Regions from separate parts of the Corynebacterium marinum DSM 44953 genome, predicted to be linked through region 3. Evidence: riboswitches for the same ligand, from Rfam matches in the RefSeq annotation. Region 3 holds a riboswitch; each other region holds the start of a gene.

Region 1 (9,844 bases), 830 kb from region 3:
GTATCAGGCGCGCGATCTTCTGGATGTCGCCGTTGGCCAGCCGCGTCGACGCCAGCAGCAGCCCGTCCACCGTCGGCATCAGCAGCTCCACGGCGGCCTTCGCCCGGCGCACGGACTCGTGGGTGTCGGCGATGGTCAGCAGCATCCCCTCCTGGCGTGCGGCGTGCTCCGCCCCCCGGAACACCTCCTGGAAGAAGGGGTTGGTGATGTCGGCGACCACCAGCCCGAGATTCCGGGTTGCCCGCTGCGCGGACCCGGAACTGCCGGTCTCCACGTCCAGGCGGTAGCCCAGCTGCCGGGCGGCCGCACGCACCTTCTCCGCGGTCCGGAAGCTCACCCGGTCCGGCCGGGAGAAGACCCGCGACACCGTCGAGGCGGAGACCCCCGCCAACTCCGCGATGTCGTAGATGGTCACGCCGTCAGCCATGGTCTAGAGCTTAACCACCCCCGGGCGATGACGTGGGGGAGGCGAATTCCGCCGGTAGGCTGAAGCCCATGCAGCCACCCATCCCCGACTACCTCGCCGACATTCTCGACCACGTGCGCGACGACGACGGGGGACAATCCGCCGACTACATCCCCGAGCTCCGCGACGCAGATCCCAACCGCCTCGCCCTCGCGCTCTGCACCACCAGCGGGCACGTCTACTCCGCCGGGGACGGCGACGTGGAATTCACCATCCAGTCGATCTCCAAACCCTTCATCTACGCACTGGCGCTCCAGGAACTCGGGGCCGAAGCCGTCGACGAGGTCGTCGGACTGGAACCCTCCGGCGAGGCCTTCAACGAGCTCTCCCTCGACGACAACGACAACCGGCCGGTCAACCCCATGATCAACGCCGGGGCCATCGCCGTGAACCAGCTCATCAACGGGGAGGACTCCAGCGTCGACGACCGCGTGGAGAAGATCCGCGACCTGCTCTCCCGCCTCGCGGGCCGCGACCTGTCCATCGACGAGGAGCTGTGCAACTCCGAGATACTCAGCGCCGACCGCAACCTCTCCATCGCGCACATGCTGCGCAGCCACGGCATCATCCACGACGAGGCCCACGACGCAGTGCTCAGCTACACCCGGCAGTGCTCCATCCTGGTGACCACCCGCGACCTGGCGGTCATGTCGGCCACCCTCGCCACCGGGGGCGTCCAACCCGTCACCGGGGAACGGCTGCTCACCTCCGAAGTCTGCCGGCGCACCCTCGCGGTGATGAGCTCCTCCGGCATGTACGACGGTGCCGGCCGCTGGATGGCCGGGGTGGGCATCCCCGCGAAATCCGGCGTGGCGGGAGGGCTCATCGGCACCCTCCCCGGGCAGTTGGGCATCGCCACGTTCTCCCCCCGGTTGGACTCCAGCGGGAACTCCGTCCGGGGCGTGAAGATCTTCGAGCGCCTGTCCCGGGAGATGGGCCTGCACCTGATGGCGGCCGACCATCATTCCGTCCCCGGGGTCCGGTCCATCACCCGCGACGGGGACTCCACCGTCATCCGCCTCCAGGGGACCATCAACTTCACCGCCGCCGAGAACATCCTCCACGAGCTGGGCTCGCACAAACTGGGCGGGAGTGAACTGCTTCTCGACGTCTCCCGGGTCACCTCCTTCAACCGCATGGGCCGGCGCATGGTCAAGGAGGGCCTGCGCCGTCTCCGCGAGAAAGGATTCACCTGCGCCATCTACGACCCCGAAGGCGTGGTCACCGACCTGGAATTCTCCGACGGGACCTACGCGGACACGGTGGAGGCCCTCACCTGAGTGGCGGCGCTCACGTCGCCCGGATGATCCGCCCACCCCGGCCAGGCCGCCGCCCCGGATTCCCCGGCGGGGCGGCCTCGCAGGTGGCGCCTCTACTCCCGGCAAACAAAAAAGACCAGGCCGCGGGGGCCTGGTCTTATTGTGCGCCATCAGGGAATCGAACCCCGAACCCTCTGATTAAGAGTCAGATGCTCTACCAATTGAGCTAATGGCGCTTTCGTCATCCGTTCTTCCCTGTGTTCTGGGCTGTCCCGGCAACGAGGAAAAATATAACAGGCTTTGGTGTTGCTAGTAAAATCGCCAGGTCAGAAGGTGTTTTTCTGCGACTTTCTGGAACGGTGTGAACGAAGTTATTGGTGGGGTGGCCGGAGGGGCGTTACCCTGATCGTTGTACATAAGAAATCATCGATATGGTTTGTGCCGGATCAAGAGGTTGTGCGTGAAGGTCGGGATCCCCCTTGCCGGGCGGAGCAGGACAGTGTTCGTTGCGTTCGTCGCGGCGGTTCTCACAGCGGGAACGCTGACAGGCTGCACGATCGGGCAGGAGCCGGTGAGTGAGGCGCAGTCCCCGGTGGTGGAGTCGGAGCCTGCCCCGCCGCTTGTTTCGGTGGTGGACGGGGCGAAGGGCGTCGATCCCTCCGAGCCGGTGACTGTGACCTCGGCGGAGGGCCTGAAGAAGGTCACGATGACCAATCAGGACGGCAAGGTCGTCGACTCTGAGCTGTCGGCGGACGGCCGCGAGTGGTCGACAGCCGAGGATCTGGGTTACCACCGCACGTACACGATCAAGGCCGAGGACCGGGCGGGGCGGACCACTGCCACCACGTTCAGCACGGTGAGCCCGGCGTCGACGGCCGGTGTGTCGCTCGCGCCGCTGGACGGCGCCACGGTCGGCGTCGCGCAGACCGTCACGCTGCGGTTCGGCGCCGCAGTCAAGGACCGGCAGGCTGCGCAGGACGCCATCACTATCACCACGTCCCCGGAAGTCGAGGGCGCCTTCTACTGGCTGAACAACTCCGAGCTGCGCTGGCGGCCGAAGGAGTACTGGACCCCCGGCACGCAGGTGGACGTACGGGCGGACATCTACGGCGCGAACCTCGGCGGGGGAGTGTACGGCTCGCAGGACAACCGGATGAGCTTCACCATCGGCGAGGATGTGCGCACGGTGGTCGACGACGCCACCAAATCGATGACGGTCTACCGCAACGGCGAGGTCCTGCGCACCATCCCCGTTTCCCTGGGCACCGAAAAGTGGGCCACCCCGAACGGTACCTACATCATCGGCGACGAGCGGGAGTCCATGGTCATGGACTCCACCACGTTCGGTCTGGGTTACGACCAGGGCGGCTACCGCACCGAGGTGGAGTACGCGACGCAGATGTCCTGGTCCGGCATCTACGTCCACGCCGCGCCGTGGTCGGTGGGCGACCAGGGCAGCAGAAACGTCTCGCACGGCTGCATCAACGTCACCACCGAAGCCGCCGCATGGTTCCAGGACGTGGTCAAACGCGGTGACCCGGTCGAGGTGCGCAACACCGTCGGAGGGGTGCTGTCCGGCTACGACGGCCTCGGCGACTGGAACATCCCCTGGAAAACCTGGCGGGCGGGCAACGCGGACGGGACCTCCAGCTGGTGACCGCGTGGCATGGTGGGGGGCATGCGCTTTTCTGTTCTCGACCGTGCCAACGCCATCGCCGGGCTCAGTGAATCGGAGGTGCTCCAGGGCGTGCTGGAGCATGCACGCTCCGCTGAATCGCGGGGGTTCCGGCGCTTCCTCGTCGCGGAGCACCACGCCGTCCCCGGGCTGCCGGGATCCCAGCCGGCGATGCTCGCCACGGCGGTGGGGGCCGCCACGGAATCGATCCGGATCGGCACCGCGGGCATCATGCTGCCTGATCATCAGCCCCTGATCGTCGCGGAGCAGATAGCCACCCTGGAGGCCCTGTTCCCTTCGCGTGTGGACGCCGGCATCGGCTCCTCCCTCGGTTTCACCGCGCCCGTCCGCGCGGCCCTGCGCCAGGGCGACGTGGCGGAGCTGAAGAAGCGGTACCCTGATGACCTGCGGGAGCTGCTCGGATATCTGCGCGGCGAGGCGGCGGTCACCGCCCGGCCGGCCAATCACGGCGCCACGCCGGTGTTCCTGCTGGCGGGCTTCCGCTCGGTGCTGCTTGCCGCCGAACTCGGCCTCGGCGTGATCCTCGGCGGCCCCAATCAGGTCGACGCCGCCCGGCTCTACCGGCAGAACTTCCGGCCCGGGCTCATCGACGCCCCGCAGATCATCCTCTCCTTCATCATCGCCGTCGCCGACACAGCTGAGGCTGCCCGCGACCTGCTCCTCCCCGAGGCCTGGGCGCAGGCGAGGGCCCGCTCCACCGGGTCCTTCGACGGTCTGTCTCCCGTGGGGCAGCTGGAGGAAGCCTCGCTCAGCAGTCGGGAGCGGCGCCGCGTCGAGGAGGCCCTGGCGGGTGCCGTCCACGGCACCCCGGCGCAGGTCGGGGCGCGGCTCCGGGAGCTTCTCCACGCCGCCGGCGCCGAGGAAATCCTCGTCACCGGCGGCATGAGCGACCTGGCGGGCAGGGCCCGCTCGGAGGAGCTGCTGGCGGAGCTGGGCGGTTCCTAGGGGGTGGGGGAGCCGCCGGTCACACCGAGGGTCTCACCCATGACGTAGGACGCCTCGTCGGAGGCCAGGAACACGTAGGCCCCGGCCAGTTCGGCGGGCTGGCCCGCCCGGCCCAGGGGAGCATGCTGGCCGAAACCCTCGATCTTGTCCTGCGGCTGGCCGTGGCTGGGCTGGAGAGGGGTCCACACCGGGCCCGGCGCGACGGCATTGACGCGGATTCCCTCCGGCGCGAGCTGCTGGGCCAGACCCTTGGACAGGTTGTTCATCGCGGCCTTGGTCATGGCGTAGTCGAGGAGGTGGGGGGAGGGCTCGTACGCCTGGATGGAGGAGGTGAAGATGATCGAGGAACCCGGCTTGAGGTGGGGGAGGGCGGCCTTGGTCACCCGGTAGGAGCTGTAGATGTTGGACTTCATGGTGGCGTCGAAATCATCGTCGGGGATGTTCCCGATGCCGTCGTGCCAGATCTGTCGGGAGGCGTTGTTGACCAGGATGTCCAGGCCACCGAAGGCTTCGACGGTCTTCTCCACGATGGCCTCGCACTGGGCGAGCTCCTGCAGGTCGCCCGGGAGTGCCAGGGCCTTCTGGCCGGCGTCCTCGATCGCCTGGATGATCTTCTCCGCGTCCGGCTCCTCCTCGGGGAGGTAGGCGATGGCGACGTCCGCCCCCTCCCGGGCGTAGGCGATGGCCACGGCGGCACCGATGCCGGAGTCGCCGCCGGTGATCAGGGCCTTCCTGCCCTTCAGTCGGCCGTTGCCCTGGTAGGTGTCCAGGCCCAGGTCCCCCTTGGGCTCGAGTTCGGCGTCCAGGCCAGGGTGGGGCTGCGTCTGCTTCGGCGGGTCGATCTTCGGGTGGAGGGTGCGGGGGTCGCGCATGTCGGTCATGGTCACTCCTATAAGTTCGGGGCGATGTGTGACCGAGGTTACCGAAAACTGTGACGGGGTGTCGGGGACTGCTACGGTGAGTTCCGCGTGACACGGGGTGCTGCCCGCGGGCAGCTGAGAACACACCCGTCGAACCTGATCCAGTTAATGCTGGCGAAGGGAATGTCCACTGCCCCGCCGAGGCCTACCCCGGTGGGGCCCAGCGGGGTACCTTCGCCTTTCCCGGAAAGGCGTCCACATGACCACAACTGCACCAGCCCTCTCCGAGCAGATCGTGCTCGTCACCGGCGGGGCCCGCGGCCTCGGCCGGGCCATCTCGGAGGCCTTCCTGCGCGAGGGCGCGAAGGTCATCATCAACTACTTCTCCAGTGCCCACGCTGCCGAGGAACTCGCCCGGGAGCATCCGGGCCGGGCGGTCGCCATCCGGGCGGACGTCCGCGACCGCGGGCAGGTCGGGGCGCTGTACGCGCAGGCACACGCGGTTTTCGACGCCCCGGTGACCACCGTGGTCAACAATGCCCTCGTGGACTTCTCCTTCGACGGTGACGCCCGGCCGAAGGCCGACGAGATCTCCTACGGACGTTTCGAGAACCAGTTCTCCGGCGCGATCCAGGGCGCCCTCAACGTCATCCAGGCCGCACTGCCCGGTTTCGACGAGTCCGGTTCGGGCCGCGTGGTCACGATCGGCACCAACCTCTTCCAGTACCCGGTGGTCCCGTACCACGACTACACCGCCGCCAAGGCCGCACTGCTCTCCCTGACCCGCACCTTCGCCGCGGACCTCGGGCCCCGGGGCGTCACCGTGAACATGCTCTCCGGTGGCCTGCTGCGCACCACGGACGCCAGTGCGGCCACACCGGACGAGGTGTTCGACCTCATCGCGGCGTCGACACCACTGCAGTCCGTGACCACGCCGGAGGAGTTCGCCGACGCGATCCTGTTCTTCGCCTCCCCGTGGGCGCGTGCCGTCACCGGCCAGAACCTGGTCGTCGACGGCGGACTGGTGAAGGACTGACGGCGTGCACCTCAACCTCTTCGCCTTCGCCGCCGGCCACCACACCTCTGCGTGGCGCGCGTCCGACTCCTCCTCCCACAGGCTGGGTGACATCGCGTACTGGGAGCACCTCGCCCGGGTCGCGGAGCGGGGGCTTCTCGACGCCGTCTTCCTCGCCGACGGACAGTCCGCCGACCTCGGCGGCGTCGGGTCCGGCCCGCTGTGGTTCCTGGAGCCCGTGACCACGCTGACCGCCCTGGCCCGTGCCACCGAGCGGATCGGCCTGGTGGCCACCGCCTCCGCCACATTCTGGCCGCCGTTCCACGCTGCGCGTCTCCTGGCCAGCCTGGACCACATCTCCGGTGGCCGCGCGGGAGTCAACGTGGTGACCTCGATGAACGACACCGAGGCACGCAACCACGGGATGCCCGCGCTGCCCCCGCACGCCGAGCGCTACGCCCGCGCCGATGAGTTCATCTCCGTGCTCAACCGCCTGTGGGACTCGTTCCCGTCTGATGCGGTGCTCAACGATCCTTCCGCGCGGTGGGGCGACCCCGCCCGCTTGTCGACGCTCGATCACTCCGGGGACTTCTTCACGGTCGCGGGGCCGCTCAACATCCCGGCGCCGCCCCAGGGACGTCCGGTGCTCTTCCAGGCCGGGGCCTCGGAGCCGGGTCGGAATCTGGCGGCGAAGTACGCCGAAGGCGTCTACGCCGTCGCCTGGGATCTCGAGATGGCCCGGGAGTACCGCCTCGACGTGCGCCGCCGCGCCGAGGTGGCCGGGCGGGACCCCGATGAGCTCGTGGTCATGCCGGGCCTGGTCACCTACGTCGGACGCACCGGGGAGGAGGCGCGGGAGAAACAGCGTGCCCTCAACGGGCTGCTTCCGGTGGCGGACGCCCTGAAGGGCCTGTCCTACTTCATCGGACAGGACACCTCCGGTTGGGAACTCGACGTCCCCGTCCCGGAACTGCCGCCGCTGGCTGAGTTCAACGGCCCGAAGGGGCGGTACGCCACGATCCTGCGCATCATCGAGTCGACGCACCCGACCGTGCGTGAACTGCTGGGTTACCTCGCCGCCGGTGGTGGGCACGCCACCTTCGTGGGCACCCCGGAGCAGATCGCCGACGAGATGCAGCGCTGGATCGAGGGCGGTGGCGCGGACGGCTTCAACCTCATGCCGCCGTCCCTGCCGGCGGGCATCGAGGACTTCGTGGACCTGGTCATCCCCGTCCTCCAGGAACGGGGCCTGTTCCGGACGGAGTACACCGGCACCACGCTGCGGGGGCACCTGAGCGGGTAGCTCACGGCTGCGGCACCAGCCCTGCCAGACGTGCCATCCGCAACCCGGTGTGCAGGTCGCGTCGCAGGGTCCCGTCAGCGAGATCGCCGGGGACGGCGGTGCGTAGTTTGTCCAGCCGGTAGTAGAGCGTCGAGCGGTGGATGTTCAGCTCGCGCGCAGTCCGCTGGGCGTCCCCGCCGGCGTCGAGGTACGCCTCCAGGGTGGCCAGGAGAAGCGGGGAGTCGATCGTGCCCAGCAGGTCTCTCGTTGACGGCGGCAGATCGGCGAGGGTGAAGTCCTCCAGGGGCAGACGCGCCAGCGTCGCGTCCAGGCCGGCGCCGTCCCAGGTGGTCACGATCTGGTGGTCGGCGGGGGCGAGCCAGCTGGCGCGCCACGCCAGGCGTGCCTGCCCGAAGGAGTGGTGCACATCCGCGAGAGGGAGCAGCGTGCCCACACCCGCCCGGACCGGGGCCACCTGCGGCTGTTCCAGGATGCGGATGAGACGGGGGACCACCACGGGCCGGGGGAACACCAGGACCCCGACCGGGGCGTCCATGATCCCGCCGATGACCGTGGCGGTCGAGGTCTCCCGGACGAACCGGAGCGTGCGCGACACGGCCTGCGCCGCCTTCTCCCGGGCGAGGGGAGTCGGGTCGCGGGGGTCGACGCCCAACGCGACGGCGCAGTAGCCCTCGGCGTCACTGAGGAACCGTTCGGTGATGAGCAACTCGGCCGCGGACTCCCGCGCGTGCAGGTTGCCGGAGGTCAGGTCGACGGCGAGGCGGCGTGAGCGTTCCTCCCGCTCCGCGGACTCCCGGCGCCGGGCGCGGAGCAGCTCGGCGAGCTGCGGGGCGGCGTCGATGAGCGCCGGACGGTCGGCCGCGTCCTCGGGGGTGACCAGATAGCCGACGGGGTGTCGCTGCGGATCGCTCAACGGCAGGAAAGCCAGCGGTCCGACCTCGGGAAACGACTCGACCTGCCATGCCTGCCTGCTCGTGCGGGGGCGCGGCCAGGCGTCGCTGTGGGCCAGCAGGTGGAACAGGCGCCGTCGGTCTTCTGGGCTTTCGTGGATCGAATAGGCCACCACCCGCATCGAGGGGTCCATCACGGCCAGGGGGCGGCCCACGGTCTCGGCGAGATCCTGGACGGCGTCGTCAAGTTCAGGTAGTCGGTCCACATGGACACGGTAATCCATTCCGACAGAGTGTCGGAAGATCCGCGCGGAACTTGCCACACAATGCGGATGTTCTGTGACTGGTGTCGCACCTAGGCTCCTTGTCAGGCATCGTCGTTCAAAGGAGAAAACTCATGAGGTCAACCATCGCCGCCCGCCCCGGAATGCGGATCGCCATCGTCGGAGCCGGTATCGGCGGACTCACCCTGGCCGTGGAGCTGCGCCGCCGGGGACTGGACCCCCAGGTCTACGAACAGGCGTCGGAACTGCGGGAGGTCGGCGCGGCCGTCGCGCTCTCCGCCAACGCCGTCCGCTTCCTGCGAGACCGGATCGGCGTCGGCGGGCAGCTGGCCGCGGTGGCCGCCGACGTCGACGGCCTGGTCTTCCGGGACGGGCGTGACGGCCGCGTCCTCGGCCGGGTGCTCTCCCGCGAGGAGTACCACGAGCGGGCCGGTGCGCCCTACTACGGCGTCCACCGGGCAGATCTGCAGCTGATGCTCAAGGATGCCCTGGGCGAGGACGCGCTGCACCTGAACAAGCAGTGCGTGCGGGTCGACGACGGTGAGGACTCGGCCGTCCTGCACTTCGCCGACGGGGACTCCGTCGAAGCCGACCTGGTCATCGGGGCCGACGGCGTGCGTTCGCGCCTGCGCCGGGAGATGCTCGGCTACGACGACGCCCAGTTCTCCGGATGCCACGGCTGGCGCGGACTGGTGGCCCCGGACGAGGTCCCCTCCCTGCCCGACCCGGAGAGCATCCAGTTCTGGATGGGCCCCGGCGGTCACCTCCTGCACTATCCCATCGGCGGCGGCGTGCAGAACTTCCTGCTGGTGCGCAGGCACGACGGCCCGTGGGCGGACCGGTCGTGGGTCGTGCCCGCCGAAAAGGACGAGCACCTGGCGGCCTTCGAGGGCTGGGACCCGGCCATCACGGAGATGATCAGCGCCGCCCCCGCAGCGGAGCGCTGGGCGCTGTTCAACCGCCCTCCGCTGCAGCGGTGGAGTCGCGGGCGCATCACCCTGCTCGGCGACGCCGCGCATGCGATGGTCCCCCACCACGGGCAGGGCGCCAACCAGTCGATCGAGGACGCCATCGTGCTCGCGGACTGCCTCATGGAAGGCCTCGAGCAGGGGACCGGCTGGGACGA
Region 2 (9,844 bases), 380 kb from region 3:
GGGTCTCGAAGAGACGGTAGGCGACGACCATGCCGACCGCGGTTGACAGCCCCGCGGCGGCCCACACCGCGGAGCTCAACCCCACCGCGTCGGCCACCAGGCCGCCCAACAGGGCGCCGGCTGTGTACCCCAGATCGCGCCACACCCGGTAGATGCCGACGGCCCGGCCGCGCCACTCCGGCGCCGCGACGTCGCCGATCACGGCAAGCAGCGCCGGGTACACCAGCGCGGATCCGAGGCCGAGGAGCATCGTGCCGGCCGCCCAGCCGGGCATCGCGTGCGAGGCTGCGATGACAGCCAGGGCCGCGGCCTGCAGGAACATGCCGGCAGTGACCAGGGGTTTACGGCCGAGGTGATCGGAGAGCCACCCTGTGGCGAGCTGGCCGAAGCCCCACACCAGCGGGTAGAGGGCGACGAGCAGGCCGACCTGTCCGAGGCGGAGGCCGGCGCCCGCGAACAGCAGCGGGAACACTCCCCAGGACAGGCCGAAGTTGAGGTTGTTGGCCATGCCGGCGAGGCTGGCGGAGGACAGGGCCCGGTCACGCCAGCTGACGAGGGTGAAGATCTGCGCGTTCGAGAGCCCGGTGGCCCTGGACTGGGAGGGTTCCGGCGCGGCGGCCTCCAGCTCCACGAATCCGCGCGTCTCCCGCACGAAGAGGGACACCACCACGAGGGCGATGACGGCGTACGCCAGGCCCAGCAGGAACGGGGCGGGGCGCAGTCCGTGTTCCGCGGCGATCCAGCCGGCGGCCATGGACGTGACCGACACGGCGAGATAACCGGCGGCCTCGTTGAGGCCCATCGCCAAGCCGCGCTGTTTCGGCCCTACGAGGTCGATCTTCATGGTGACCGTGGTCGACCAGGCCAGGCCCTGGTTGATGCCGAGGAACAGGTTGGCCAGGATGATCCATTCCCAGGATGGTGCCCACATGATCAGCAGGGGTACCGGCAAACCGAAGAGCCAGCCGGCCAGAAGCACCGGTTTGCGTCCGTAGCGGTCGGAGAAGATGCCCGCCACATAGTTGGAAGCCGCCTTGGCGATGCCGAACACCGCCACGTAGGCGAAGACGAAGGAGTAGCCGGCGAGGCCGAATACCTGCTCGGCGAGCAGCGGGAGGGTGGTCTGCTGCTGGCCGACCATGCCGCCGACCAGGGCGTTGACGGCCACGAGCAGCGCGAACTGGGGGGCGTTCTCGCGGAGGCCCAGTCTCGGGCCGGAGGGGTGTGCGGATGAGGTCACTGGTGCTCCCGATGAAGGCAATTCAACTAATTCATTGAATAGTACACTCGGGGACATGACATCCCAATCGCGGGAACCGCTGGACGGACGCGCCTTCAAAGACGAGATCTTCACTCACCTGGCCCGCGTCGGGGCCGCGCTCGGGAACGCCAAACGGGTCGAGATCGTCGACGTGCTGCTGCAAGGCGAAAGGACGGTGGAATCCCTCGCCGGGCAGGTCGCCGCCACCGTGGCGAACACTTCCCGCCACCTCCAGATTCTGGCGGCCGTCGGCCTGGTCGCCCGCCGCGCGGAGGGGAACCTGCGGGTCTACCGGATCGCGGACAGTGAGGTGGCCACCGCCTACCTCACACTCACCGGTCTGGCGGAGCGCCACATCCGGGAGATCGCGGATCTCGCGGACGCGTTCTTCACCGAGGTGGACGGAGCCCGGGCGATCTCCTTCGAGGAGTTCGATCGGTTGCGGGAAACGGGCGAGGCCCTGCTCGTCGACGTCCGCCCCTCCTCCGAATTCGACGCCGGCCACGCGGTGGGGGCCGTCAACATCCCGCTGTCGGAACTGGATTCCCGGATGTCCGAACTGCCCGCGGACCGCGACATCGTCGCCTACTGCCGCGGCCCGTACTGCGTCATGTCGGCGCATGCCGTCGCCCGGCTACGTGAAGCCGGATTCTCGGCGCTGCGCATGGAGGGCGGCTATCCCGGCTGGCGTGAGGCGGGACGTGCCGTCACGGAGTAGCCGGCCGGGCGTCAGTGCGCCGCAGCCGCCGGCTTTCCGGTCGCCCGGCGGGTGAGCCGGGTGGCGCCCTCGACGACGAAGGCCACGACGGTGCCCCACACCAGGCCGAAGACCAGGGCGAAGAACGTGTTGACCAGCCAGCCGATGAATCCGCCGCCGACGGCGACCTCCATGCCGTGGATGGTGTCGTAGAACCAGGTGAGGCCGAACTCCGCCAGGCCCGCGATGATGATGTGCCCGCCGACCCAGAGCATGGCGAAGGTGCCGATGACCGAGATCGCGGTGAGGACCTTAGGCATGGCGGAGACGAGACCCCGGCCGAAACCTGCCCCGGGGCCGCCCCGGGAGACCATGTGCAGGCCGATGTCGTCCATCTTCACCAGCAGCGCGACCGCGCCGTAGACGAGGGCGGTGATGCCGATGGCCACGACCACGAGGACCGCGGCGCGGAAGATCATCGGCTGGTCGGAGACCTCGTTGAGGGAGATGACCATGATCTCCGCCGACAGGATCAGGTCGGTCATGATGGCGCCCTTGACCAGCTGGTCCTCCGCGAGGGGGGATTTATCCTTGACGGGCTTGTCGTGGCTGCCGTGGCCCAGCACCTTGGCCAGGACCTTCTCCGCGCCCTCGAAGCACAGGTACGTGCCGCCGATCATGAGAATCGGGGTGAGCGCCCAGGGGGCGATCCACGACAGGAGCAGCGCGATCGGCAGGATGATGACCAGTTTGTTGATCAACGATCCCTTGGTGATGCGCCAGATCATCGGCAGCTCCCGGGCGGGTGTGGCGCCGGTGACGTAGCGCGGGGTCACCGCCGCGTCATCGACCACCACTCCGGCCGCCTTGAGGGAGGTCTTGCCGGCGGCGGCGGCGACGTCGTCGACGCTGGCGGCGGCTGCCCGGGCGATGAGGGCGACGTCGTCAAGCAGGGCAATGAGGCCACCGGCCATTGTTGTGACCTTTCTGTCTGCGGGTCTGGATGAGATGCAGTGTAGTCCTCCCGCCCGCGGTGCGCGCGTAGGCTGGTCGCATGAAAATCGCAGTCATCGGAGCGGGCGCCGTCGGGGGCTGGTTCGGCGGGAACCTGGTTCAGGCGGGTCATGACGTCGTGTTCGTTGCGCGGGGCGAAACACTGCAGGTCCTGCGCTCCGAGGGGCTGCGTCTCAACGGCCAGGAGCCGATTGCGGTGCGCGCCGTCGGGACGCTCCGCGAGGCAGGGGCGCCGGACGTCGCGCTGCTGGCGGTCAAGGCCTCCGCCGGGACTGATATGGCGTCGCTGCTCGAAGGGCTTCCCGGCACCTCGATGGTCGCCGTCACCCAGAACTCGGTCGAGGTGCCCGCGCGGGTCGCGGAGGTCGTGGGCGCCGCACGCACCCTGCCCGGGGTGGTGCGCGGTTATTTCCACCACACCGGCCCCGGGAAAGTCGAGTTCCACGGCGGTCCGATCTCCCACACGACGGGAACATGGGACGGCAGCCCGAACGGCACCGTCGACGCCTTCGCGGCGGCGCTGCGGGAGGCGGGCGTGGACGCTGTCGTCCGCGGGGACATCTTCGTGGATGTGTGGGAGAAGGCGATGTACGTGACCACGACGGGTGCGCTCGGGGCCCTGGCCGGCAGCCCGCTCGGCGAGCTGCGGACCCGGCTCCGACCGACGTTGGAGGCGCTCATGCGGGAGGTCCACGCCACCGGCCGGGCGGCCGGGGTGCCGCTGTCCGACGACGCCGTGGACCGCACCCTCGCCTTCGCCGACCGCATGCCGGCGGATGCCACCAGTTCCATGCAGCGCGACCTGGCGGCGGGCCGGCCCGCCACCCGCCACGAGCTGGACGCCCAGGTGGGCGCCATCTGCCGTCTCGCCGCCCGGAACGGCGTCGACGTCCGGCTGCACGACCTCGTGCTCAGGCTGCTGGGGTAGCGTGAGGGCATGACTGCTTCATCCACAGCCCGGGTCAGGTGCGATCGCCCGGGCCGCTACGCACGTCTGCTGGCCGGCCGATTCACCCACGCCGCGCACACGGAGTGGGACAGCGGGTCCGGGCGGGGGCACATGCTGTTCACCTGGGGGCACGAAGGCGAGGTGGCCATGATCGCCGGGGACGGTGTCCTGCTCCTCCAGCTGGAGTGCCCGGCCGAGGAACTCGACCAGTTCGAGGCCATGATTGGCGGGGGCCTGGCCGAGATCGCCCGGGGGACCGGTCTGGAGGTCGCGTGGAAGCGGACCGGGGGACAGGACGGCACCCGCTGGGTCGCTGACCGGGACGGGGAACCCGGGGCGCTAGGATAGTGTTCCACCAACATCCAGTCACGGGTACCCGGTGCGAATCCGGGCTGAGACGCCGACAAACGGCGAACCGTCGAACCTGATCCGGTTAGTACCGGCGCTAGGGAGATTATTGTGAAAACTTCGCGCACGCGTTCGTCATGGCGCGTCATCGACATCATCATCGCCTCCGTCCTGGGAGTGGCCGTCGGCCTCATCTTCTGGGTGTGGAACTCCTTCGGTTACGCCTGGTTCACCGCCATGGACACCCTGACCCCCGGGCTGGGCGGCCTCGCTGCGGGCACGTGGCTGCTGGGCGGCGTCGTCGGCGGGCTGGTCATCCGTAAGCCGGGAGCCGCCCTCTACGTGGAGCTGCTCGCCGCGATCGTGTCGGCGCTGCTGGGCAACCAGTGGGGGATCGGCACCATCTACTCGGGTATCGCGCAGGGCTTGGGGGCGGAGCTCATCTTCCTCGCCTTCGCCTACCGCCGCTTCACCCTGCCCGTCGCGGTGCTGGCGGGCATGGGAGCGGCCCTCGGCGCTTTCGTCCTGGAGCTGTTCACCAGCGCGAACCTGGCGAAGTCCCTGGCCTTCAACTCGATCTACCTCACGTGTCTGCTCATCTCCGGTGCGGTCCTGGCCGGCGTGCTCGGCCACTGGCTGGTGCGCGCCCTGGCCGGGACGGGTGCCCTCGACCGTTTCGCCGCGGGCCGAAAGCGGGTGTAACGGCGTGGCCGTCATTGACGCCCGGGGCCTGGGCTGGCGGCACGCCTCCCGGGTGGCCCCGGCGATCCGCGGCATCGACCTGCGCGTGGAGCGGGGGGAGCGGATCCTGCTCACCGGGGACTCCGGTGCCGGGAAGTCCACCCTGCTCGCCGCCCTCGCCGGCGTCCTCGGCGGGGAGGAGGACGGGGAAATGGCCGGTTCCCTCACCGTCGCCGGAACCGTGGGCATGGTGCTGCAGGACCCGGACTCCCAGGTCATCGCCTCTCGCGTGGGAGACGACGTCGCCTTCGGGTGCGAGAACCTGCGGGTGCCGCGCGAGGAGATCTGGCCGCGGGTTCGTCGCGCGCTGGAGCTGGTGGGGTTGAACCTGCCGCTGGACCACCCGACCCGGCACCTGTCGGGCGGGCAGAAACAACGGCTGGCGCTGGCCGGCGTCATGGCCATGGGCGCGGACCTCATCCTGCTCGATGAGCCGACCGCGAACCTCGACCCGGCGGGCCAGCGGGAGATCGTCGGGGCGGTCGCCCGGATCGCGGCGGAGACTGACGCCGCCCTCATCGTCGCCGAGCACCGCCCCCGCCTGTGGAGCGGCATCGTCGACCGTTTCCTCCACCTCTCCCCGGAGGGGCTGTCGGAGGTGCGCGAGGAGGATCTCCCCGCCCCGCCGGCGCTGCCCGCCGCCCGTGGGGTGCCGGCTGGGGCACCCGTGGCCGTCGAAGCCCGTGACCTCCTTCCCGAGTGGGGTCCGCCGCGTTCGCTGCGGCTGAGCGAGGGCTCCTCCACCGTCATCACCGGCCCCAACGGCGTGGGCAAGTCGACGTTGGCGCTCACGCTCGCCGGGTTGACGGAACCGAAGGGCGGCGCCCTGACCTATTCGGATCACCTGGCCCGGGGGCTGCGCACCCCGCCGCACCGCTGGTCCTCAAGACAGCTCGCCGACCGGGTGGGCTTCGTGTTCCAGGACCCGGAGCACCAGTTCGTCGCGCGCACCGTCGGGGAGGAGATGGCAGTGTCCGGCGGAGCGCAGGCGCGCATCGACGACTTGCTCACCCGCCTGCGCCTGGACCATCTGTCGGCCGCCAACCCCTTCACCCTTTCGGGCGGCGAGAAGCGCCGCCTGTCGGTGGCCACAGCGCTGGTGAACACCCCGGGCCTGCTCGTCCTGGACGAGCCGACCTTCGGCCAGGACGCCCGTACCTTCGTCGAGCTGGTCGGACTCATCCGGGAGCTCACCGACCAGGGGGTGACGGTCGTGTCGATCACCCACGACGAGCTCTACCTGCACGCGCTGGGCGACCACGAGGTGGCGCTGACATGATCAACGTCCTCGAGGGCATCAACCCCGTCACCCGCATCCTCGGGCTCATCCTGCTGACCACCCCGCTGCTGCTGTCGGTGGACCTCGTCTCCGCGGCGGCGGCGCTGGGCTTCACTCTCCTGGCCGCCCCGCTGTGCGGCGTGGGCTGGTTCCGGCTGGTGCGCCGCGGTTGGCCGGTCCTCCTCGCCGCGCCCCTGGCCGCCATCCCCATGGCGCTCTACGGACGGCCGGAGGGGGAGACGTACTTCCAGTTCCTCATGGTCCACGTGACGGACAACTCCCTGTCCCTGGCGGCGGCGATCTTCGTGCGTGTCCTGGCGGTCGGCCTGCCGGTCATCGTGCTCTCCGAGGGGGTGGACCCGACGGACCTCGGCGACGGCCTGGCCCAGGTTCTGCGGCTGCCCGAGCGTTTCGTCCTGGGGGCGGTGGCGGCCTCCCGGCTGATCTCCCTGTTCCAGGACGACCTGGCGTCGATGCGCCGCGCGCGACGTTCCCGCGGTATCGCCGACCAGGGGCGGATCCGCTACGGGCTGACGCTCGCCTTCGGTCTCCTCGTGCTCTCGCTGCGGCGCGGCTCGAAACTGGCCACCGCGATGGAGGCCCGCGGTTTCGGCCGGGTCGCCGACCACGGCCGCACCTGGGCCCGGGAATCCCGGCTGCACGCCCGGGACTTCGCGGTCCTGGCGGTGTGCCTGCTGGCGTCGGTCTCTGCGGTCGCCGTGGCGGTGGCGCTCGGGAGCTTCCGTTTCCTGGGTGTGGCATGAGCAGGCTGACGGTGCTTGTCGACGGCCCGTCCGGGGCGGGGAAGACGACCTTCGCCGCGGCGGTGGCCCGGCGCACCGGGCTCCGGGTGGTCCATCTGGACGACTTCTACCCGGGATGGTCGGGTCTGTCCGCCGCCTCCCGCATGGTCGCCGATGACGTCCTGCACCCGACCAGTCCCGGTTACCGGCGCTGGGACTGGGTGAGCGGGGCGCCCGCGGACTGGGTGCCGCTGGATCCGGGGGAGTCCCTGATCGTCGAGGGGGTCGGGTCGGTCACGGAGGCGTCGGTCGCCGCGGCCGGAGCTCTCGGCGAGGTGCTGACCGTGCGCATCAACGCACCCGCCCAGGTGCGCCGCACCCGCGCGCTCACCCGGGACACCGGATACGCACCTTATTGGGATATGTGGGCCCGTCAGGAGGATCAGCATTTCAGCGCCCACGGCCGGGTCCCGGTGGATTTCGAGTTGGAGTGGTGACCGCCCGGAACCCCGCGGTCAGTGCCGTTTGAGATCTTTCACGGCCGGCCCTTCGAGGAGACGGCCGCCGGCGGTGAAACGGGAGCCGTGCAGGGGGCAGTCCCAGGACTCTTCCGCCCCGTTCCAGGCCAACGTCCCGCCCATATGCGGACAGACCAGTGAGACGCGGCAGGTCCGCCCGTCCACGAAAGCCTCGCCGACCGGATGAATTCCCTCCCGGAAGACCGCCGCGCCGTTGTCCTCGGCGGTCGAATCATCCGGGGCGTCACCCCGGTGGCCGCCCGACCCGGTGAGGGTGCGCGCCAGATTACGGATTTCGGAGACAGGGGCGGAGGCCTGCCTGGACAATGTGGTCTTCAACGTTCCGGACACGGAGGGACTGCCGAACGTGAGCTGCGGAGGGCGGCCCTGGAGGAGATCGGCGAGCTGCAGCGCCGCTGCGGGAGCCGCCGCCAGCCCCCACTTGCTGTACCCGCCGGCGAACAGGACCCGGCCCCCGCCCCAGTGGAGGGTCTCCACGTGGGGGACCATCCCGACGGGGTGATAGTCCTGCGCCGACCAGGCGTGGGTGCGGCGCGCGCCGGGGAAATGCCGCATCGTCCATTCGGTGAGCGTGTCGACGTGTTCAGCTGTGGGGCGGAAATCGCCCGTCCGGTGCCCCTGGCCGCCCACCAGAAGCCTGGTTCTGTCCCCGTCGGTGTAGGTGCGCAGTGAGATGGTCGGTGACTCCGCGGAGATCCACATCCCCTCGGGGATCTCCACGGCTGGGTCGGGGTCGAAGGCGCAGAGGTAGGAACGCTGTGGAACCAGCTCCATGGTTGTGGCCCGTTTGTCCGTGATCGGGGTGGCCGTGGCGAGCACGGCCTGCCGGGCCGTCAGCGGGCCCAGGGAGGTGGTCAGGCGGACCCGGTCCGTGTCCGCCCGGACGCCGGTGACCCGGACGTGCTCCGTGACGGTGCCCCCGGCTAAGTTCACCGCCCTGACCAGGGCGGCCAGCAGGTGGGTGGGGTTGAGCTGGAGCTGGCCGGGTAGTTCGACGGCTGCGTGGACGGGGAAGGGGGCCGGGAGGCTGTCATGGAGGACAGTGGGCAGGCCCAGCGCCTGCGCCGTCTGGTGCTCTGCCTCCACGTTCTCGATACCGCTGTCGGTGGCCGCGAAAGTCACGGCGGTGGCGGCCTGCGTGCTCACCCCCTGCTCCCGGCAGAAATCCCGCAGCCAGTTGAGCCCGGCCTGGTTTGCCTGCAGATAATCCGCTGCGAGTTCCCGGCTGTGGGTCTGCGCCAGAGTCGACAGCCTTGTGCCCTGCAGCACGGTCGCTTTGGCCGTGGTCGCCCCGCTGGCGCCTGCGCCGACGGTGCGGGCTTCGAGAACCGCGACACTGAGTCCCTCCCGGGCGGCGAGGAGGGCGGCGATCAGCCCGGTGAAACCTGCCCCGACGACCGCGAGGTCCACCCGGCGGTCGGTCGGGAGCGGGGAAGTGGGGTAGGTGGGTGCGTCATCCCGCCACAGTGGGCTGTTCATTTCCCCTCACCTGACAGGCAGATGGAGGGGCGGGTCCGGGTCCGGTCCGGGTGCACGTCAGCGTTCATGTCAGTGTCCTCGTTGTCGGTTCGTGCCCTGTGGCGGTCCGTGTCGGCCGGGCGGTTCCGCCCCGGGCCCCCAGTAGGTGATGGCAGTCACATAAATCCCGGCTTTGAGCGTACTCGCGGAGCGCCCCCTTGGGGAGGGGGTTGATGCCGCGGAACCGGCCCCCCTTGCCGCGGGCGGGCCTCCGGGCGGGGGTGGCTGAGGGTAGGCAGGGTGGTGGGAGAAGTCCCGCCGAGCAGGACTAAAGATATTTCCTATTAAGTTTGGAGGTGAAAACTATGTGACCCCTCCCGCTCCGCAGACTTTCTGTGTTGCATGTCACCGAGTAGGCTGAGTGCAACCTGAATCGTATGACCCTTGATCTGGAGGTTCCACCTATGGCGCTCACTAAGAAGACGATCAGCCTGCTCGCCACCACCACCCTGGCGTTCGGGCTCGTGTCGTGCTCCGATTCCGGCGATGGGGCCTCGGGCGGTGACGGCGGCGGAAACTACGTCCTCGCAAACGGCACCGAGCCGCAGAACCCGCTCATCCCCTCGAATACCAACGAGGTCGGCGGCGGCAACATCGTCGACCTGATCTACTCCGGCCTCGTCTACTACGACGCGGAAGGTGAGATCCACAACGAGATGGCGGAGTCCATCGAGCCGGAGGGGGAGAAGGGCTACCGCGTCACCCTGAAGGACGGCTGGACCTTCTCCGACGGCACCGAGATCACCGCCCAGCAT
Region 3 (9,844 bases):
TCCAGGGCGCGATTCTGCTCATCGCCGCGAAACGACAGGATGCGATCTCTGCGGCCATGGCCCGCCACGACTTCGAGACTGACACGGCGGCGAAGGAAGAGATCGAACTGCTGCTGGAGATCAACCGGGAGCAGCTGGAACTCCTCCGTCAGCTGCGGGCGGAAGGCCGCCGGGAAGAATGAAGCCGGCTTCGGGCCGCAGCCGGGATTATCCGGAGCCGTCACGAAGGGAAGTGTCACCGAGCCGGTCGCGGATTCTGTCATGAAAGACCAGCACGCGCCCGGCATGGTGGGATGGCTCCACGCTCATCGGCGGCCGTTGCGGTTGCGGTGAGTCAGGGTGAACTGGACCGTGTCCAGCATCCGCAGGCGGAAGAGTGCCTCACGCAGCGCGAACTGGTAGCTCCAGAGGCGGCGGTAGGCGATGTCGAAGCCCGCGGCAGCCGCTTCCCTGGTCTGCCCCTCGAACAGGGAGCGCTGCATGGCCAGGGAGCGTTGGTGGTGGCCTCCTACGTGGGTCTGGGCGGTGACCCGCAGGCCGGACTCGCGGTCCACCAGCCGGTGCACGTCGGTGGCGGTGGGGTACGCCAGCCCCGGCCAGACGTAGGCGCGCAACGCGTCGAGCGCGCCGCGGGCGACGGGGCTCAACGCGTCGGTGGCGATGACCGTCTGCATCGAGACGAAACCGCCCATGGTGAGCAACCGGTCCAGCGCCCGGATGTAGCCGGCCCGGTCCCGCTCATCGAGGACCTCCAGCTTCTCCACCGACACGATCGCGTCGTGGCTGCCACGCCAGTCGCGCGGCCCGGGAACCGGGTGGTCGATGACCTCGGTGTGCACCGAGGCGTCCACGCCGGCGAGCATGAGCTGCTCCGTCACCCAGCGCGCCTGCCGGGGGTCGGCGGTGAGCGTGTCGACGGTCGCCCGGCGGTGAGCCGCCCCGATCGCCACGGCCCCGCCGGTGCTCGGGTACTCCAGCAGGTGGGTGCCGGCGGTGACGCGGGCGGCGTCGAGAAGCATCTCCACCGTCCGGGCCTGGGCGTCGCCGAGATCCTCCCGGTCGACGTCCTCGGGGTCGGAGAAGGTGGTCAGGTCGACGAAGTGCGTGGCCAGGCCGCGGCCGCGGGAATGCCCGGGGACGTGGCTGGGCACGGCGGTCCGGACGGTCGTGGGCACCCCGGAGGCGAAGACCCCGCCGAAGGCGCTGAAACCGTCGCCGGAGCTGAGCCGGACCAGTTCGGCGGGCAGTTCGCCCCCGCCGTAACGCCCCGGGGAGGGTAACCGTCCGGGGATCCCTCCGCGGGGACGGTAACCGGTGCCGATCAACGCTTCGAGAACATCCGCGAGACGGTCCGAGCGCCACTCGCCCGCCATGAAACTCTCCGCCAGTCCGAGCCAGCCGGATACGGCCAACCGGGGGAACAGTGCGTCATGCTCGACCACGAGATCGGGGTCGCCGGCCGGGTCCAGTTCCAGGCCGGCGGCGGCGCAGGCGCGTGCGAACGACGCCTCCGCGACGCGTGCGCGCAGGTCGACGAGCCGTCCGGCCGGGACGTCAGCCAGGCCGGGCCACGCCGCAGCGTCGATCGCCGCCAGATGGGGATGCCTCACAACCGACGATCCTAACCCCCGCCCTGCCCGCAAACACGAAAACCTCCGCTTTCCGATGCCCGGAACCGGGGTTGACCAGAAATTTCAGGTCCTCCCACGGCCGTATTGGTGACAGGAACCCGATACGATAGGGTCCGTTGCTTCCCGCAAAGTAGATGAGGAACTGATCTTCAATGACGAACACCCCTTTCCGCCCTGAGGGCGGCCGCCACCACGTGGTGATCATCGGCTCCGGTTTCGGCGGCCTTTTTGCCGCGCAGGAACTGAAGAACGCCGACGTGGACATCACGATCATCGACCGGACCAACCACCACCTTTTCCAGCCGTTGCTGTACCAGGTAGCGACCGGCATCCTGTCCTCCGGCGAGATCGCGCCGTCGATCCGCCAGGTTCTCAAGGGCCAGGACAACGCGCACGTGGTGAAGGGGGAAGTCACCGACATCGACCTCGAGGGCCAGATTGTCACCACCTCCCTCGGCGCCTACACCCGCACCTACGGGTACGACTCCCTCATCATCGCCGCCGGCGCCTCCCAGTCCTACTTCGGCAACGACCACTTCGCCGAGTTCGCGCCGGGCATGAAGTCCATCGACGACGCCCTGGAGATCCGCGCCCGCGTCGTCGGCGCCTTCGAGCGCGCCGAGCTGGCCAAGGACCCCGCGCAGCGCGAGCGCCTGCTCACTTTCGTCATCGTCGGCGCCGGCCCGACCGGCGTGGAGCTGGCGGGCCAGCTGGCCGAGCTCTCCCACCGCACGCTGACCGGCGAGTACTCCAACTTCTCCCCGGCGGCCGCGAAGATCATCCTGCTCGACGGTGCACCTCAGGTGCTGCCGCCCTTCGGCAAGCGCCTGGGCCGTAACGCGCAGCGCCAGCTGGAGAAGCTCGGCGTCGACGTGCGTCTCAACGCCATGGTCACCGACGTCGACGACCGGACCGTCGTGTACAAGAACACCGTCGACGGCACCGAAACCACCATCGAGACCTTCACCAAGATCTGGTCTGCCGGAGTGTCCGCCTCCCCGCTGGGCAGGCTCGTCGCCGAGCAGGCCGGTGCCGAGACCGACCGTGCCGGCCGTGTCATGGTCAACGAAGACCTGACGGTGGGCGAGCACAAGAACGTCTTCGTCGTGGGTGACATGATGAACTACAACAACCTGCCGGGCGTGGCCCAGGTCGCCATCCAGGCGGGCCAGTACGCCGCCGAGCACATCGCGGACGAGGCCGCCGGCCGCTCCACCCCGGGCCAGCGCACTCCCTTCGAGTACTTCGACAAGGGCTCCATGGCCATCGTCTCGCGCTTCAGCGCCGTGGTGAAGATGGGCAAGGTCGAGGTCACCGGATTCATCGGCTGGCTGCTGTGGTTGGCCGTGCACGTGATGTTCCTCGTCGGCTTCCGCAACCGGGCGGTCTCCATGATCAACTGGGGCCTCAACAGCGTCGCGCCGAAGCGCTACAACCTCGCCACCACCCGTCAGCAGCTGCATTCGCGCACGGCGCTGATGAAGCTGCAGGAGTTCACCTCCGAGATCGAGGGCGACACCCCGATCGAACTGCGCGACACCGCGAAGTTCACCGGCAAGAAAGAGATCCGCTAGTCGCTTACGCAGCGGCGAGGTTAAGGCCCGGACGAGAACTGTCTCGTCCGGGCCTTCCTCGCCTTAATAGTATTACATCCTACTGGGACACTGTGCGCCGAGGGGATATACTGGGCTGTGGTTGTGGCACGCATTGCTCGACACCGCCCGGCTGGGGCGCTCGAAGGGTTGTGGGGGTAGCAATGGCGCCACCGTCAACCGAATACTGCACCGTCTTTACATCCCACCCTGAGAGGTAGACACGTGAACACCACCACCCCGCTCGAGACCCGGGCATGGGAAGGTTTCTTGGAAGGCCCGTGGGTCGACACCATCGACGTACGCGATTTCATCCAGCGGAATTTCACCCCCTTCACCGGCGGCGCGGATTTCCTCGCCGGCCCCACCGGGAAGACGCTGCGCACCTGGCGGCACCTGGAGGACAGGTACCTGTCCGTCGAACGCGAACGACGCGTCTACGACGTCGACACGGACACCCCGGCGGACATCGACGCCTTCGACCCCGGTTACATCTCCGACGACGACGACGTCATCGTCGGCCTGCAGACCGACACCCCGCTCAAACGCGCCATGATGCCCTACGGCGGCTGGCGCATGGTCGAGGCCGCGATCCGGGAGGCCGGCAAGGAGCCGAATGAGAAGGTCAAGGAGATCTTCACCCGCTACCGCAAGACCCACAACGAAGCGGTGTTCGACCTCTACACTCCGCGCATCCGGGCCGCGCGTTCCGCGCACATCATCACCGGTCTGCCCGACGCCTACGGCCGCGGCCGCATCATCGGCGACTACCGCCGCGTGGCGCTCTACGGCGTCGACAAGCTCATCCAGGACAAGGAGGCCGCGAAGCACGCCGTGCACGCGCAGGGCTTCTCGGAGCACTGGGCCCGCTACCGCGAGGAGCACTCCGAGCAGATCAAGGCGCTGAAGAAGCTCAAGGTGATGGCGCAGTCCTACGGCATCGACATCTCGGGGCCTGCAGCCACCGCACAGGAGGCCGTGCAGTGGACCTACTTCGGCTATCTCGGCGCCATCAAGTCGCAGGACGGGGCCGCCATGTCGATCGGCCGGCTGTCCTCCTTCCTCGACATCTACTTCGAGCGCGACCTCGCCGCCGGAACGCTGACCGAGGAGGGCGCGCAGGAGATCATCGACGCCCTGGTGATCAAGCTGCGCATCGTCCGCTTCCTGCGCACCGAGGACTACGACCAGATCTTCTCCGGCGACCCCTACTGGGCCACCTGGTCCGACGCCGGGTTCATGGACGACGGCCGCCCGCAGGTGACCAAAACGTCCTTCCGCCTGCTGCAGACGCTGCGCAACCTGGGGCCGGCGCCCGAGCCGAACATCACCGTCTTCTGGGACGATCAGCTCCCTGACGGCTACAAGGAGTTCTGCGCCGCCATCTCCATCGAGACCAGCTCGATCCAGTACGAGTCGGACAAGCAGATCCGCGACCGCTGGGGCGACGACGCCGCCATCGCCTGCTGCGTGTCGCCGATGAAGGTGGGCAAGCAGATGCAGTTCTTCGGCGCCCGCGTCAACGCGGCGAAGTCCCTGCTCTACGCCATCAACGGCGGCCGGGACGAGGTCACCGGCAAGCAGGTCACCCTGCCCGGCGCGTTCGCCCCCGTCACCGGTGACGGGCCGCTCGACTTCGACGAGGTCTGGGAGAAGTACGAGTTGATGCTCGACTGGGTCATCGGCACCTACATCGAGGCGCTCAACATCATCCACTGGTCCCACGACAAGTACGCCTACGAGGCCATCGAAATGGCACTGCACGACTCGGACATCATCCGGACCATGGGCTGCGGCATCGCGGGGTTGTCGATCGTCGCGGACTCCCTGTCCGCCATCCGGTACGCGCAGGTCACCCCGGTCCGCGACGAGACCGGCCTGGTCGTCGACTACCTCACCGAGGGCGAGTTCCCCCGCTACGGCAACGACGACGACCGCGCCGACGACATCGCCGCGACCATCGTTCACACGGTCATGGCGAAGATCAGGGAGAACCACCTCTACCGCGACGCGATCCCCACCCAGTCGGTGCTCACCATCACCTCGAACGTGGTGTACGGCAAGGCCACCGGCAATTTCCCCGACGGCCACCGCGCGGGCACCCCGTTCTCGCCCGGTGCGAACCCGAGCAACGGCGCCGACACCCACGGGATGGTCGCGTCCATGCTGTCGGTGGGCAAGCTCGACTACCACGACGCACTCGACGGCATTTCGCTGACCAACACCATCACCCCCTCCGGGCTCGGCCGCACCAAGGTCGAGCAGATCGGCAACCTCGTCGGAATCCTCGACGCAGGTTTCATCATGGACGACAACTAGGAGACCCCCAGCATGTCCAACAAGACCTTCGACGAGCGCATGGCAGACATGAAGGCCTCCCGCTCCGCGAACAACATGGATTCCGGCCTGTACCACGCCAACATCAACGTCCTGGACAAGTCCACGCTCGAGGACGCGATGGCCAACCCGGAGAACTACCCCAACCTGACGGTGCGGGTCTCCGGCTACGCGGTGAACTTCGTCAAGCTGACCCGCGAGCAGCAGAGCGACGTCATCTCCCGCACCTTCCACCAGGGCGCGTAGTGGCCGGGGACGGTGTGACCGGTGCCGTTCATCTCACCCCGTCGCAGGGTGAGAAGGCCCGCGGGGTCGCCGCCGGTCTCGGCGGCACCGCCGGGGACCTCACCCGCCCCGAGCTTCTCGACGCCCGCCTCACCGGCGACGTCGCCCTCGTCCATTCCTGGGAGATGGTCACCTCGGTCGACGGCCCCGGCACCCGCATGACGCTTTTCCTCAGCGGTTGCCCGCTGCGCTGCCGGTACTGCCACAACCCGGACACGATGGAGATGCGCACCGGCACCCTGGAGCGGGTGGAGGACGTGGTCAAGCGCGTCAAGCGCTACCAGCGCGTCTTCCGGGCGACCGGCGGCGGCCTGACCATCTCCGGCGGCGAACCGCTCTTCCAGCTCGCCTTCACCCGGCGGGTGCTGGCCGCAGCCCATGAGGCGGGGATCCACACGGCCATAGACACCTCCGGTTTTCTCGGCTCCCGTCTCAGCGACGGGGACCTGGCCAACATCGACCTCGTGCTTCTCGACGTCAAGTCCGGCAACGAGGACACCTACCGCACGGTCACCGGCCAGTCCCTGCAGCCGACGATCGACTTCGGCGACCGTCTGGCCGGGCTGGGCAAGCCGGTGTGGGTCCGCTTCGTCCTGGTGCCTGGTCTGACGGACGACCCCGAGAACGTGGCGCAGGTGGCCGATATCGTCGCGCGCTGGCCCAACGTCGAGCGGGTGGAAGTGCTCCCCTTCCACAACATGGGCGCCGACAAGTGGCGCGAGCTGGGCATCCCCTACCACCTGGCGGACACGAAGCCCCCGTCGCCGGGGGCACTCGAGGACACGCGCCGGGTCTTCCTCGACCGCGGGATCACCACTTACTGATAGTCTTTTCCACGACATTGGGGTGCACGGCTGCAGGGCTGTGCTGAGAACATACCCATTGAACCTGCTCTAGCTAGAACTAGCGAAGGGATTGTCGTGACTCAGCCACGCGTTCTGTCCATTGCCGGCACCGATCCGACGGGAGGCGCGGGTGTCCAGGCGGACCTGAAGTCCATCGCCGCAGCCGGCGGCTTCGGCATGGCCGCCGTCACCGCGCTGGTGGCGCAGAACACCCACGGGGTCCGCTCCGTGCACACCCCGCCCCACGAGTTCCTCCGGGAACAGCTCGCCGCCGTCTTCGACGACGTCACCGTCGACGCAGTGAAGATCGGCATGCTCGGCGACGTGGACACCATCGCGGTCGTCTGCGACGCCCTGGCCGCCCGCCCGGCCGGGCACGTCGTCCTCGATCCGGTCATGGTGGCCAGCTCCGGCGACCGGCTGCTCGACGAGGACGCCGAGGCCGGCGTCCGCGAACTCGGCCGCCTGGTCGACGTGATCACCCCGAACCTGCGGGAGCTGGCGGTCCTCTGCGGCACGGACATGGCCGGCGACCTCGACGAGGCCATCGCCCAGGCCGCGGGACTGGCCGCGGACGCGGGCACCACCGTCATCGTCAAGGGCGGGCACCTGACGGGCTCGGCCGCCGACAACGCGGTCGTGCACCCGGACGGCACCGTCCACCACGTCCCCACCGCACGCATCGACACCGCAAACACGCACGGCACCGGCTGTTCCCTGTCCGCGGCCCTGGCCACCCGCATGGCAGCGGGCGAGTCCGCGGCCGAGGCCCTCGAGTGGTCCACCCGCTGGCTCCACGAATCCATCCGCCACGCCGACGACCTCGACGTCGGCGGCGGACACGGCCCGGTCGACCACTTCCACCGCACCCGCCGCCTGGCGGCCGCGGCGGACACCACCCCGTGGCGGCACCTCACCGGCACCCTGCCGAGCGTGCCCGCCCCCGCCCCGCACCTGGCTCCCGCCGGACCGCACACGCAGGCGATGTGGGACGCCACCGGCGAGGTCTGGAACGAGATCATGGACCTGACGTTCATCCGTGAGCTCCGGGACGGCACCCTGCGTCACCGGGACTTCGCCTTCTACCTGGACCAGGACGCGCAGTACCTCAACCGCTACTCCCGGGCGCTGGCGCTGCTCTCCGCCAACGCCACCGACCAGGAGGGGCAGATCGGCTGGTCGGAGGGCGCTATGGGGGTGCTGGCGGGCGAGGCGCAGCTGCACCGCGACTGGTTGGGAACCAACGGCGTCACCGTCACGGCCCCCTCCCCCGTCACCCTGGCCTACACCAACTTCCTCGTCGCCTCCTGCGCCGTAGAGCCCTATGCCGTGGGGGCCGCCTCGGTGCTGCCCTGCTACTGGCTCTACGCGGAGATCGGCTTCGAACTGACCGGGGACAACCATCCGGAGCACCCCTACCACGCATGGCTGCAGACCTACTCCGGGGAGGAGTTCATCGAGGGCGCGCGCGGCGCCATCGCGCGCACCGAGCGCGCCCTGGCGGCGGCCTCCCCGGCCGAGCGGGAACAGGCGATGGCCGCCTACCTCAACGCCTGCGTCTACGAGCGGGAGTTCTTCGCCCAGGCCGACCGCGCCTGGTAGTCAGTGCCCGAGCGCGCTGTCGATGGCCGACTGCGCGGTCGGCTCCGTGAACTGGAAACCGGAGCCTGTGAGCACCTCCGGTTCCACCCTGGCGTCGGCAAGCAGCAGGGACTCCGCGGCGTCACGGCCCAGGACCATCCGCAGCGCCCACTTCGGCGCGGGGATGAGGTAGGGCCGGCGCAGACGCTCAGCGAGGTGCCGACCGATGTCGCGGGCGCTGGCCGGGGTCGGGCCGCTGAGGTTGACCGGCCCGGTGATGCCGTGGTCGATGATGTGGCGGATCGCGCGAACCTCGTCCTCCAGGGAGATCCACGGCCAGATCTGACGGCTGGTGCCCAGCGGGCCGTTGAGGCCGAACCGGGTGAGGGGAATCAGAGGTTTGAGCACCGCCTCCGGGTGCAGCAGGGACGCGGTGCGCAGCAGCGCCACCTTCGCCTCGGGGCCGGCCTTGAGGGCTTCCGCCTCCCAGTCGACGCAGAGCCGGGCGAGGAAGCCTTCACCTGGGCCGCTGGTTTCCGTGAGGGTTTCCCCGGGGCGGTCGCCGTAGATGCCGACGGCGGAGGCGGAGACCAGCATCGGCGCGTCCTTCCCCAGTGTGCGGATCGCGTCGGCGAGCGTGCGGGTGGGTGCCAGCCGGGAGGAGCGGAGCACCTGGCGGTATTTCCCCGTCCACGGGAGTTTCCCGATGCTGGCGCCGTTGAGGTTGACGACCGCGTCGGCACCGGCGAGCAGACCGGGATCCAGGTCGCCGCTCCCTGGCTCCCAGAACGCTTCGCCGGCGTTGCGGGGCTGTCTTCGCACGAGCCTGACGACTTCGACGCCGTCAGCCTCCAGCGACGTGGCGAGGGCGGAGCCGATCAGTCCGGACGCGCCGGAGATGATGATTCTGGTGGGGGCCATGGGGGGTTACCTTCTGTGGGCGGGGGTTGAGGGTCTGGTGAAGATCGCCACGAGGAACTGCGAGTTCTCCGTGAAGGGCTTGAGGTCCCAGGACTCGAAGACGTTCTCCGGCTCGAGTCCGGCCTCCCGGGCGGTTGCCATGAAGTCGTCGAAGCCCCAGCCGCGGCCCGCCCCGAAGCCGACGACGAAGCGGCCGCCAGGTGTGAGCGCGCGGGCGATGTTCTCCAGGGCGGGCAGGCGGCCGTCGAGGGCGAGGAAGCCCATGACGTTGCCGGTGGAGACCACCAGGTCGAAGCCGCCGCCGGGGATCTCGTCGGCGCTCAGGTCGCCCACGGCCCACGCCGCATCCGGGTAGAGCTCGCGGGCGTGGGAGATGAGCACCGGGTCGATGTCCGTGCCCGTCACCTCGTGGCCCCGCGCCGCGAGGTAACCGCCGACGCGGCCCTGCCCGCAGCCGGCGTCGAGGATGCGGGCGTTGCGGGGCACGAGGGCGTCGACAAGCCGGGCCTCGCCGTCGATGTCGTCGCCGCGGTCGATCATCGTCTGCCAGCGGCGGGCGTAGTTCTCCGAGTGGTCGGGATTCTGCGCGGTCACGTCAGTCCAGGTAGCCATGGAGACCAGTATAGGAACACCGGCGGGATAAGCTGATGGA

Evidence for each region. Region 3 has a riboswitch for thiamine pyrophosphate ahead of B840_RS06050 (bifunctional hydroxymethylpyrimidine kinase/phosphomethylpyrimidine kinase). Riboswitches for the same ligand answer to the same signal wherever they lie in the genome.
Region 1: another riboswitch for thiamine pyrophosphate. It lies ahead of B840_RS09925 (3-oxoacyl-ACP reductase); the one in region 3 lies ahead of B840_RS06050 (bifunctional hydroxymethylpyrimidine kinase/phosphomethylpyrimidine kinase).
Region 2: another riboswitch for thiamine pyrophosphate. It lies ahead of B840_RS04350 (ECF transporter S component); the one in region 3 lies ahead of B840_RS06050 (bifunctional hydroxymethylpyrimidine kinase/phosphomethylpyrimidine kinase).

What each region holds. Positions count from the first base shown of each region.
Region 1 is NZ_CP007790.1:2,092,189-2,102,032, reverse strand. It holds gene B840_RS09955 (LacI family DNA-binding transcriptional regulator) at 1-427, opposite strand, end outside; gene B840_RS09950 (glutaminase) at 496-1,746, shown strand; tRNA gene B840_RS09945 (tRNA-Lys) at 1,889-1,961, opposite strand; gene B840_RS09940 (L,D-transpeptidase) at 2,297-3,382, shown strand; gene B840_RS09935 (MsnO8 family LLM class oxidoreductase) at 3,404-4,366, shown strand; gene B840_RS09930 (SDR family oxidoreductase) at 4,363-5,247, opposite strand; TPP riboswitch at 5,331-5,427, shown strand; gene B840_RS09925 (3-oxoacyl-ACP reductase) at 5,486-6,262, shown strand; gene B840_RS09920 (LLM class flavin-dependent oxidoreductase) at 6,267-7,544, shown strand; gene B840_RS09915 (PucR family transcriptional regulator) at 7,546-8,700, opposite strand; gene B840_RS09910 (FAD-dependent monooxygenase) at 8,832-9,844, shown strand, end outside.
Region 2 is NZ_CP007790.1:880,057-889,900, forward strand. It holds gene B840_RS04325 (MFS transporter) at 1-1,240, opposite strand, end outside; gene B840_RS04330 (metalloregulator ArsR/SmtB family transcription factor) at 1,296-1,979, shown strand; gene B840_RS04335 (DUF808 domain-containing protein) at 1,991-2,932, opposite strand; gene B840_RS04340 (2-dehydropantoate 2-reductase) at 3,013-3,900, shown strand; gene B840_RS04345 (DUF2218 domain-containing protein) at 3,910-4,269, shown strand; TPP riboswitch at 4,280-4,390, shown strand; gene B840_RS04350 (ECF transporter S component) at 4,381-4,971, shown strand; gene B840_RS04355 (ABC transporter ATP-binding protein) at 4,976-6,289, shown strand; gene B840_RS04360 (energy-coupling factor transporter transmembrane component T family protein) at 6,289-7,053, shown strand; gene B840_RS04365 (nucleoside/nucleotide kinase family protein) at 7,050-7,529, shown strand; gene B840_RS04370 (FAD-dependent oxidoreductase) at 7,548-9,050, opposite strand; gene B840_RS04375 (peptide ABC transporter substrate-binding protein) at 9,494-9,844, shown strand, end outside.
Region 3 is NZ_CP007790.1:1,259,412-1,269,255, reverse strand. It holds gene B840_RS06080 (DUF1003 domain-containing protein) at 1-182, shown strand, start outside; gene B840_RS06075 (SAM-dependent methyltransferase) at 306-1,610, opposite strand; gene B840_RS06070 (NAD(P)/FAD-dependent oxidoreductase) at 1,784-3,205, shown strand; partial or broken gene B840_RS06065 (pyruvate formate lyase family protein) at 3,449-5,272, shown strand; partial or broken gene grcA2 (autonomous glycyl radical cofactor GrcA2) at 5,252-5,806, shown strand; gene pflA (pyruvate formate-lyase-activating protein) at 5,806-6,669, shown strand; TPP riboswitch at 6,678-6,777, shown strand; partial or broken gene B840_RS06050 (bifunctional hydroxymethylpyrimidine kinase/phosphomethylpyrimidine kinase) at 6,766-8,292, shown strand; gene B840_RS06045 (TIGR01777 family oxidoreductase) at 8,293-9,192, opposite strand; gene B840_RS06040 (class I SAM-dependent methyltransferase) at 9,199-9,804, opposite strand.